4 regions of the Salimicrobium jeotgali genome follow, and region 1 is predicted to be linked to each of the others. Evidence: riboswitches for the same ligand, from Rfam matches in the RefSeq annotation. Region 1 holds a riboswitch; each other region holds the start of a gene.
What was found. A riboswitch is a leader RNA that binds a small molecule or an ion and turns the genes downstream of it on or off. The one in region 1 is predicted to bind thiamine pyrophosphate.

Region 1 (2,196 bases):
GGCGAACGCCGATTCCGCACCGAGACCCTGGATCATTCCGCTGATCAGAAGCATGGGACCTGCTGCGTTCCCGAGCATTACTTCGACAGTAGCCGCAATGGTTTCGGAAAGAAAAGCGGCTCCGGGTTTCCGGATAATATAAGCAGCGATAATAGAAACGATGAACCAGATGCCGAAGATAAAGTCATAACCGATTGGTCCGAAGAAACCCGTCAGTACTTTCCCCACAGGGAGAAAAGCGAGGTAAACGACTGCGAATACGACGGAAAGTACCGACATGACAACGATTTCCTTCAGTTTCCAATTTTTCATTTATTTCCTCTTTCCTGGGATGGGCTGTTTGCAGACATCGCTACAGTCATTACGGTGTGGGAAGAACCGCTTTTCTCTGTGTCGCTGAACACTTCTTCAAGACCTTTGAACATCGTATTCGTATCCCCTGACAGCTTAGTGGCATAGTGAGCTTCGGAGACCTCAATCCCACTTTCTTTCATACGTTCAATCCCCTTGTATATAACGTCCATATAATTTCCGCCACCCATCGGGTAAAGGGAGAATTTTGCGCCGGTGTACTGATCCAGATCCCACAGCCCGTTTTCCGGCTTTTCTTTATGCCCGGTATATTGGTCACCCTCGGAATCTCCCGGGCACCCGACAGAAAACGTTGCATTCAGGGCTGTGTGTACCCCTGTTTCGGCTACACGCAGGAACACTGCCCGCGTCACGTCAAATACGTGCTCGATATCCCCGCGTACCGTCGTCGTCACTTCATCCGTATTCATCCATACTTTTGAAGTATCGATTTTTTCCAGAGCTCCCTTGATCTTTTCCTTGAAGTCATCACTCATCGGGTGAACCGAAAAAGAGCATCCTGCAATTTTCACATTTTCCTGCTGCTGACTCATACATAATTCCTCCTTTTAATAAAACAAAAAAGACTGCATCCGATTCGCGGGACGCAGTCTGTATCATTAAAAGAGTTTGCCGTTTTTATTCAGACTGCACTTCCCCACGCTGGTACTAACCAGATCGGGTCCAAAGGGTCAGAATTCAATTCTTCTCAGCCGTGAGCCGGCTCCCCCAGTGCATGAAACGATATGCAGTTTTTTGTTGTTTGAATTTATCATAAAGCATGCAGAAAATTTTGTAAACCGTCGTTTTCCGCTCGATATTTACGTTTACACCATTTTCAGAGCTTCCATTACGGGAGATTCGCCCTTCGTAACCTGAAACTCCTTGTTAACAAGATGAGGGCTGTTCAACGTCTCCACTATAACTTTCGCGACATCTTCCCGCGGGACTTCGTCGCGCGGAATTTCTCCGCCTGCGTTCACTTTCCCTGTACCTTCGTCATTGGTAAGGCGGCCCGGGTGGATGATGGTATACTCCAGACCGGAAGAGCGGAGCCATTCGTCCGCGTAAAACTTACAGGCCGCATACGGACGGAAGTCTTCGCTTCCCCAGCTGCCGCGTCTCGTATCGAAAGAGCTGATAAGAGCAAAACGGCTTACGCCTTTCTGTTTCGCTGCTTCCATCATTTTCACGGCTCCGTCCAGATCTATCATGATGGTTTTATCCTTCCCGGTATGAGGTCCGGACCCGGCAGCAAACACGACGGCATCCACGTCATCCATCAATGCGGCAAGCACATCGATTTCATCTTCCAGATCCGCAACAGCCACTCCTGCACCCAGGTTTTCAAAAAAGGATGCCTGTGTTTTATCGCGGATCATCGCTTTAGCTTCGAACTGTTCACTTTCCTGAAGCAGACGGACGAGATGTTTTCCTATCTGACCGTTCGCTCCGGCAACAAGAACTTTTTTCATATAATCCCGCCTTTCTAGTTACTTACAACAGGTGACTCCCTTACATAGTCGTTTGTTTCCGCTAAATCTGCGAGAAATTGGGCTACGCTCGCACGCGACACGCTCATTCCTACTTCATGTTTTCCTAAATAACCGATTTTAAGCGGCTTCTCCGCTTTGTCCGTAAGGATGCCGGCACGTACCAGTGTCCAGTCCAGATCCGTACTCCGGATAGCTGTGGCCATACGTTCAATTTCACGCTGGTTGTTGGCAAAGCCGAGGCGCAGTGCGGAAGCGATCGCATTTCGGCGGTAGTCTTTCTCGTCATTCGGGTCCTTGACGATGCCCGTCGTAATACCGACAAACCGTTTTGTTCCCGTTTCTCCCATCG
Region 2 (2,196 bases), 1.2 Mb from region 1:
TCTGTTCCAGACTCTGGGTGCCGGCACTGATATTTTTGACGCTGTACTTCGATAATTCGTGGATAAAATTATCAAAGTCCCCCTGGACTTCGACCCGTACGAATAACCCCTCCGTTTTTTTAATGGAAAGCCTGGATTCCTTCATAGCTTCAACATCTTCGGACCGGGTCAGTGTGACATCGAAGACCTTACGTTGCATGGATTGCAGTTCGTGTATATCCTTGACCGTAACAATCTCTCCGTTCCGGATGATAGCTGCACGATCGCACGTTCGTTCGATCTCCGAAAAGCTGTGGGAGGACATCAGAAAGGTTTTTCCCTTTTCCTTCTCTTCCAGCACGAGCTCGACGAAAAGCTTTTGCATAAGGGGGTCCAGTCCGGAGGTGGGTTCATCCAGAATATATACATCGGGGTCGTGCATAAATGTCGCAACGATTCCGACCTTCTGTTTCATGCCTTTGGACATCTTCCGGATAGGAGTATCGGGATCAAACTGGAGACGCTGAATCAGGCTGGTCCGTTTGCTCTTGTCCGTGATCCCCTGCATTCCTGCCATCATATCGAGAAAGTCGCTCCCTGTCATTCCTTCGAGAAAAGCGATCTCCCCCGGTAAATAACCGATTCTTCCCCGTGCTTTCGCCTGATTCTTCCACGTATCATAACCGTCAATTACAGCACTCCCCTTTTGAGGTTTCATATACCCGAGGAGATGACGGATAGTCGTGGATTTACCAGATCCGTTAGGTCCGAGAAACCCGAACACTTCCCCTTCCTTCACTTCAAAAGAGACGTTGAAAATCCCTTTGCCATTCGTAAACCGCCGGGTAAGATTGTCGATGCGAATCATTGCTTACACCCCTTACTGTAGCAAAAAGACTGCTTTTTCTAAATTCTATTACTCTCTCCGGGATTGTCAATGCCTCCTTGTGGAAATTACTGATATTTTCAAAAAAACGGTTCAGATGGTGCAAAAGATTCTGGCTTTTGTTATACTGAAGTCGTCCAAGTGAATAAGTAATCAACTACTAGGGGTGTCCGTGGAACGGACTGAGAGGAAAGAATGACTTTCCGACTCTCTGGACCTGATCTGGATCATACCAGCGTGGGGAAGTAGTCAACATACCATTGACGAACCGGGTCCTGTAATACAGGACCCGGTTTTTTTGCTTCTTCTTCTGCCTGGGATAAAAGGGGGGAGAATTATGAATCGCACAAAACTGCTTACGACCATGGCTGTGCTTACTGCACTCGGAACGCTCGGGGCACAGATGCTGTGGTTTCCGGCCGGAATAGCAAAGGCCTATCCGGTCCAGCATGCCGTCAACGTCGTCGCTGCCGTTACGCTTGGACCGCTGCCGGCGGTGACGATAGCTTTCCTGATAGCTGTGTTGCGGAACCTGTTAGGTCTCGGCACTCTGCTAGCATTTCCGGGGGGTATGATCGGGGCTTTTGTGGCGGGAGTGACATATCACTACACGAAGCGTATCGGGGGAGCGGTAACCGGTGAAATCATCGGGACAGGATTATTCGGATCTCTTGCTTCCGTACCGATCGCCAATCTGTTGATGGGTACAGGCGCCGGGGTTTTCGCTTTTGTACCGTCATTCGCTGTAAGTACCGTGACCGGGGCGCTGATAGGCTGGATGGTCGCAGTCCGGCTGAAACAGGCAGCTATCGTGACAACTTAATTATTTGAACTGCTGGGGGCGCGGATATCGCTGAGATAAGGTTTTGCCTTAGTCCCTTTGAACCTGATGCGGGTCATGCCGCCGAAGGGAAGCACTCTGCACATGGGGGCTTCCTTTATACTAAAACGAGGAGGCTATTTTTATGTCATTTACGAAAGAATTAAGAAGAGAAAATGAAGATGTATTTCAGGCGATTTTCGATCACCCGTTTGTCCAGGGTCTTGGCGAAGGTGAACTGCCGAAAGAAGCGGTGGCTCACTACGTAAAAGCGGACTATGAATACTTGAATACCTTCCTTACCCTTTATGGCACGGCCATTTCCCAATCCGACAGTCGGGAGGATATAACATTTTTTCATAATCAGATCGCCTTTGTGCTGGGGGATGAGATACATCCACACCGCAATTTAAGCGATTACGCAGGCACCCCGTACGAAAATCTTCAGGGTTATCCGATGCCACCGACGGCGGATCATTATCGTGCTCACATGAAGAGTGTGGCCACAGAA
Region 3 (2,196 bases), 1.3 Mb from region 1:
AAGCCGGAGCAGTCGCAGGTGTCATCGCCGGTTCGTTCGTCATACCTCCTTTCGGAATACTGATCGTTCCTTTTGTTCTGGTTTTCGTTATCGAACTGGGCATCGAAAAAAATACCCGTTTCGCCTTCCGCGCAGCTGTCGGAACGCTTATCGGTTTTCTCAGTGGAACTGCAGCCAAGTTTATAATTCAGATGCTTATGATCGGGTGGTTCATCTTTTCATATTTCAACTGACACAAATCATTTAATACATAAAAAATTCCGGTCCCGAACGTATCAGGACCGGAAATCTTATAATCGCAATAACAATTTATGCCGCCTGGACATTAACAGACTGATTACGACGGCACTCGCTATAAAGGAAGGGAGCATATACCCGCCGTTATAAAGCAGAGAATAAATCCATACCGGCTGACCTTCAGCCAGGTAGCCGAAAAATATCATCCCTGCCGCGAAATGAGTAAGGAAGCGCAAGGCACTCCCGATGAATGTTCCGACAATCACATACACAAGAACAAATTTTACGTTGTTGTTCTTCGCGCTTGCTTTCAGTTGGGAAGACACCACTCCTGCGACCCCGATAATGGCGAAAGCTACAACGTAGTCGAGAAAAGCCTGGACGGGGTGTACGATAAATGCGCCCGTAAAAAACTGAAAGAAACCGAACAATAAACCTGTGATCATACCACCCGAGACGCCCCAACGGAAGGCCATCAGAATAACCGGTATCATAGCGAATGAGATGGATCCTCCCTGAAACCAAAGCTTAATGGATAAAAAAGGAAGAACATCAAGCAATAGAGCAATTGCTGCAAATATTGCACCTTCCACAAGAAAAAGTACGCGCTGTTGTTGCATTGTATATCCCCTTTCTGAATACACAAAAGAAGCAATGCCTCAAAGGGAAGCTTTCTGATGAAGGCTCCCACCTCTTAAGCATTGCTCATCAAAAAAGCCACCATTCCTGCGCCAGTGCTAACTGACAGGTTCGAAGGGTCTGAACTTGCGTCCACTCTCAGCCGTTAGGCTCCCCTTGAAGGCTCTATTCTCCGTGTTTTGTTACTTTCTATCATAACGTACTGATAAGAAAAGTACAAATTCAATTTTCCTTGGCATTGAAATACTTTTCAAAAAACTCCAGAGTTCTTTCGATGATCAATTCCTGGTCATTATCAAGAGTTGCCACGTGGTAACTGTCTTCCAGAGGAACCAGTTCTTTTCCTTCCGAAAAAACCATGTCGAATATCGTCTGACTGTTCTCCGGAGGAACTACGTGATCTTCTTCGGAAGTGAAAACTAAAAGAGGAGCCGACACTTCGCTTAACTGCTCGTGTACTTTAGCCATAATGTTGGTCAGATGGTTAAGGGAACGGACGGGTGTTTTGTCATAGGCGAGTTCAGTAGCTCCTTCTTTTTTGATATCAGAACCTATTGCATCAATGAAACGGGATTCAGAATCCGCCAAGCTGCTCATGTCAGGTACATCGATAGCCGGATTGATAACCGCGACTCCATCCACCTCTCTCGTAGAAGCCAGATAAAGACTTAATGTTCCCCCAAGAGACAAGCCGGTGACGAATACACAGTCACATCGGTTCTTTACCCATTCAAAAGCCTCTTCTGCCGAGCGAATCCAGTCTTCTGCAGTGGATCCTTCCATATCATAAGGAGTGGTTCCATGCCCCTTAAGTCTCGGACATGCCATCGTATACCCATGTGCTGTATAGGCATCCACAAGAGGCTTCATGCTCTGAACTGTTCCGGTAAAGCCATGTAATACTACGATTCCTATTTCATTCCCTTCGTTAAAAACAGCTTCTGCACCCTCCATTACGTTCTGATTCATCCCTTCCATCCTCCCTGTCTATTATAGAAATACTATTTCTTTACTCCCGAACATTAATGTCCCCGGATATACTGGACATCCGGGGGTAGATCTCGTACATGTTTTAAGTTTGTCATTTAATATTAAACTGTGTCACTGTAGCCTGACCTTCCAAGTAGAATGCCTCCACCGAATTCGTATAAACGGCGACGCCACTTTCGAGAAACCACCATCTGTCACGTTCCAGCTGCTTGGTTATAAATTCAGTAGCTTCCCGTTTGGTCATTTCCTCACTGATTTCCAGTTCATGTTTCACTTCACGTCGACTATCCAGTAATAACACCATATGCCAATTCTTTTTAGCTTCTTCGG
Region 4 (2,196 bases), 710 kb from region 1:
ACGCTTCACGCCGCCGGAGTCATCGGACTTACGTTATTTCTGAATGTATTAGCCGTGTTCATCGGGAGTATCATGTTCATTAAACCGAAATCGGCCACAATGGTTGCTAAGAAGGAAGTGGTATCTTAAAAATCATTGAGACCTTCGTCGTCACTAAACAGAAACATCCTCCGATACGAACAAAATCCCCGTCCCGAGTCAACGCTCCGGGCGGGGATTCTCTGTTTTCAGAAAAATGATCGTATCTAGTTCGAATTTTCGTCGAAATGGACGGTGTCTTTCAGTTTATTCTTGTCGTCCATGGAATTGCTGCTGGCCATCTTTTTCACGAATTCTTTAACGGTTTTGACGTTCACACCTGCTTCCCAGTATTCAGCAACGTCAGGAGTCACTTTTACAAGCACAACGTTCGGGTCTTCGGCCGAAGCATTCAGTACTTTTTCGACAATTTTATTCCAGTACTCTTTCTTCTTCTCCACGTCCTGCACGAATTCAGCCGTTCCACTGATAGACACGTAGGAACTGCCGGCGTAGGCCAGGTTCACCGAAGGGTTATTACCGATATCCCTGTATTTATCTGTATCTTTCTCCGTGATAAACCAGAATTCTTCCTCGTCCAGCAATACTTCCTGGGTGTGCATCGGACGGGAACTCAGTCTGCCCTCCGGAGATACGGTCGTCAGCATCGCCACTTTTTCATCTTTGATGAGTTCTTTGATCTGCTTAAGGGTTTCTTCATTTTCCGAATGTTTATCAGTCATCATATCTTCCTCCTTCTGGTGCCAGGCATGTTTTGATATCCACCCTTACTATTCCCTGTTGTAGAAGCAGTTACACTTGCTGCCCGAACTTGTACATGACGCTTTTACAGCTTCGGTATGTGAAAGCTATGAAAAACAGGAGTAACTATAAAAATGAATGTTAAAAAACACACTGTTGACAATACTTGTACAAATGTTAGAATTTACTTACAATTTAATATAAATCACTAGGGGTGCCTTTTCAAAAGGCTGAGATCAGAGTAATCGACTTTGAGACCCTCGGAACCTGATACGGTTGATACCGGCGAAGGGAAGTGTGCGGACGATATTTTTGCTATTTTTTGTTTAATCATACGTTCAAAGTCACTTTTCTTTTACCAGGAAAGTGACTTTTTTAATTTCAAAAAACGATAAAGGGGGGGTCTCAGTGAAACTTGAGCAACCAGGTCAGGACAGTATAGGAAAACTTCATGTCATCTCCACTGGTCAGCAGCCTGGTGAAGAGCTGATGAGAATAATAGGTCAGGTGCTCCCCTATGTGGATTCTGTACATCTCCGGGAAAAAGAATGGAGCGATAGACAGATGATATGTTTTACCCAGCAGCTTTATTCCGTGGGAATGCCCATGCATAAACTTATTCTTAACCACCGGGCGACCATCGCCGACAAGGTAAAGGCTAAAGGGGTACAACTCACTCATGCAAGCATGAATCAGGTGAAAGTTCGTCGCCTTTATCCGGATTTGACGATCGGCTGCTCCGTACACTCCGTACAGGAAGCCGTCAGAGCCTGGCACGATGGCGCTGATTATTTAATCTTCGGTCACGTTTTCACCAGCAGTTCGAAACCCGGATTGTCCCCTAAAGGTATAAGAGAACTGAAAAAAGTCGTGCAGCATGTAAGAGTGCCTGTTTTAGCAATTGGTGGAATTACTCCGGAAAATACCAACGTCGTGATGGAAGCCGGTGCCAGTGGAGTTGCCGTTCTGTCCGGTGTGCTGCTAGCTGATGATCCCGTTGAAAAAGCTGTGGCCTACAGAGAAGCGATACGCAAAGGAGGCGCAGGAAATGTATGACGTTATTATTGCAGGCGGAGGTGTTATCGGTAGCTCGATCGCTTTTCAACTCTCTAAAAGAAACTATCGCGTGCTCATAATAGAAAAGGAGGAAATCGGACAAAAAGCCTCCAGAGCTGCAGCCGGAATGCTGGGGGCGCAGAACGAAGTGGGTCCTGACAGCCCGCTCTCCCGGCTCGCTCGTGAAAGCAGAGAAATGTTCCCTTCTTTAGCAGAAGAACTGGAATCTGTCAGCGGCATAGACATTGAACTGATTCAGAATGGCATAGTCAGAGTCGCCCGTACCGAAGAAGAAGCGAAACAGTTAAAACGGGAGAATGAACGTCAGCAACGTTCGGGAGATTGTTCGGAATGGCTTTC

Region 2: another riboswitch for thiamine pyrophosphate. It lies ahead of thiW (energy coupling factor transporter S component ThiW); the one in region 1 lies ahead of AAV35_RS01135 (YkoF family thiamine/hydroxymethylpyrimidine-binding protein).
Region 3: another riboswitch for thiamine pyrophosphate. It lies ahead of thiT (energy-coupled thiamine transporter ThiT); the one in region 1 lies ahead of AAV35_RS01135 (YkoF family thiamine/hydroxymethylpyrimidine-binding protein).
Region 4: another riboswitch for thiamine pyrophosphate. It lies ahead of AAV35_RS11030 (thiamine phosphate synthase); the one in region 1 lies ahead of AAV35_RS01135 (YkoF family thiamine/hydroxymethylpyrimidine-binding protein).

The regions. Positions count from the first base shown of each region.
Region 1 is NZ_CP011361.2:219,564-221,759, reverse strand. Features, by position in the region: gene AAV35_RS01140 (ECF transporter S component) at 1-312, opposite strand, end outside; gene AAV35_RS01135 (YkoF family thiamine/hydroxymethylpyrimidine-binding protein) at 309-905, opposite strand; TPP riboswitch at 990-1,092, opposite strand; gene AAV35_RS01130 (SDR family oxidoreductase) at 1,179-1,826, opposite strand; gene AAV35_RS01125 (NAD(P)-dependent oxidoreductase) at 1,841-2,196, opposite strand, start outside.
Region 2 is NZ_CP011361.2:1,707,603-1,709,798, reverse strand. Features, by position in the region: gene AAV35_RS08575 (ABC transporter ATP-binding protein) at 1-847, opposite strand, end outside; TPP riboswitch at 1,018-1,126, shown strand; gene thiW (energy coupling factor transporter S component ThiW) at 1,203-1,688, shown strand; TPP riboswitch at 1,693-1,795, shown strand; gene tenA (thiaminase II) at 1,831-2,196, shown strand, end outside.
Region 3 is NZ_CP011361.2:1,596,168-1,598,363, forward strand. Features, by position in the region: gene AAV35_RS08015 (DUF456 domain-containing protein) at 1-233, shown strand, start outside; gene thiT (energy-coupled thiamine transporter ThiT) at 291-857, opposite strand; TPP riboswitch at 944-1,043, opposite strand; gene AAV35_RS08025 (alpha/beta hydrolase) at 1,099-1,845, opposite strand; gene AAV35_RS08030 (hypothetical protein) at 1,958-2,196, opposite strand, start outside.
Region 4 is NZ_CP011361.2:2,204,560-2,206,755, forward strand. Features, by position in the region: gene AAV35_RS11020 (SLC5/6 family protein) at 1-129, shown strand, start outside; gene AAV35_RS11025 (pyridoxamine 5'-phosphate oxidase family protein) at 246-761, opposite strand; TPP riboswitch at 981-1,091, shown strand; gene AAV35_RS11030 (thiamine phosphate synthase) at 1,189-1,836, shown strand; gene thiO (glycine oxidase ThiO) at 1,829-2,196, shown strand, end outside.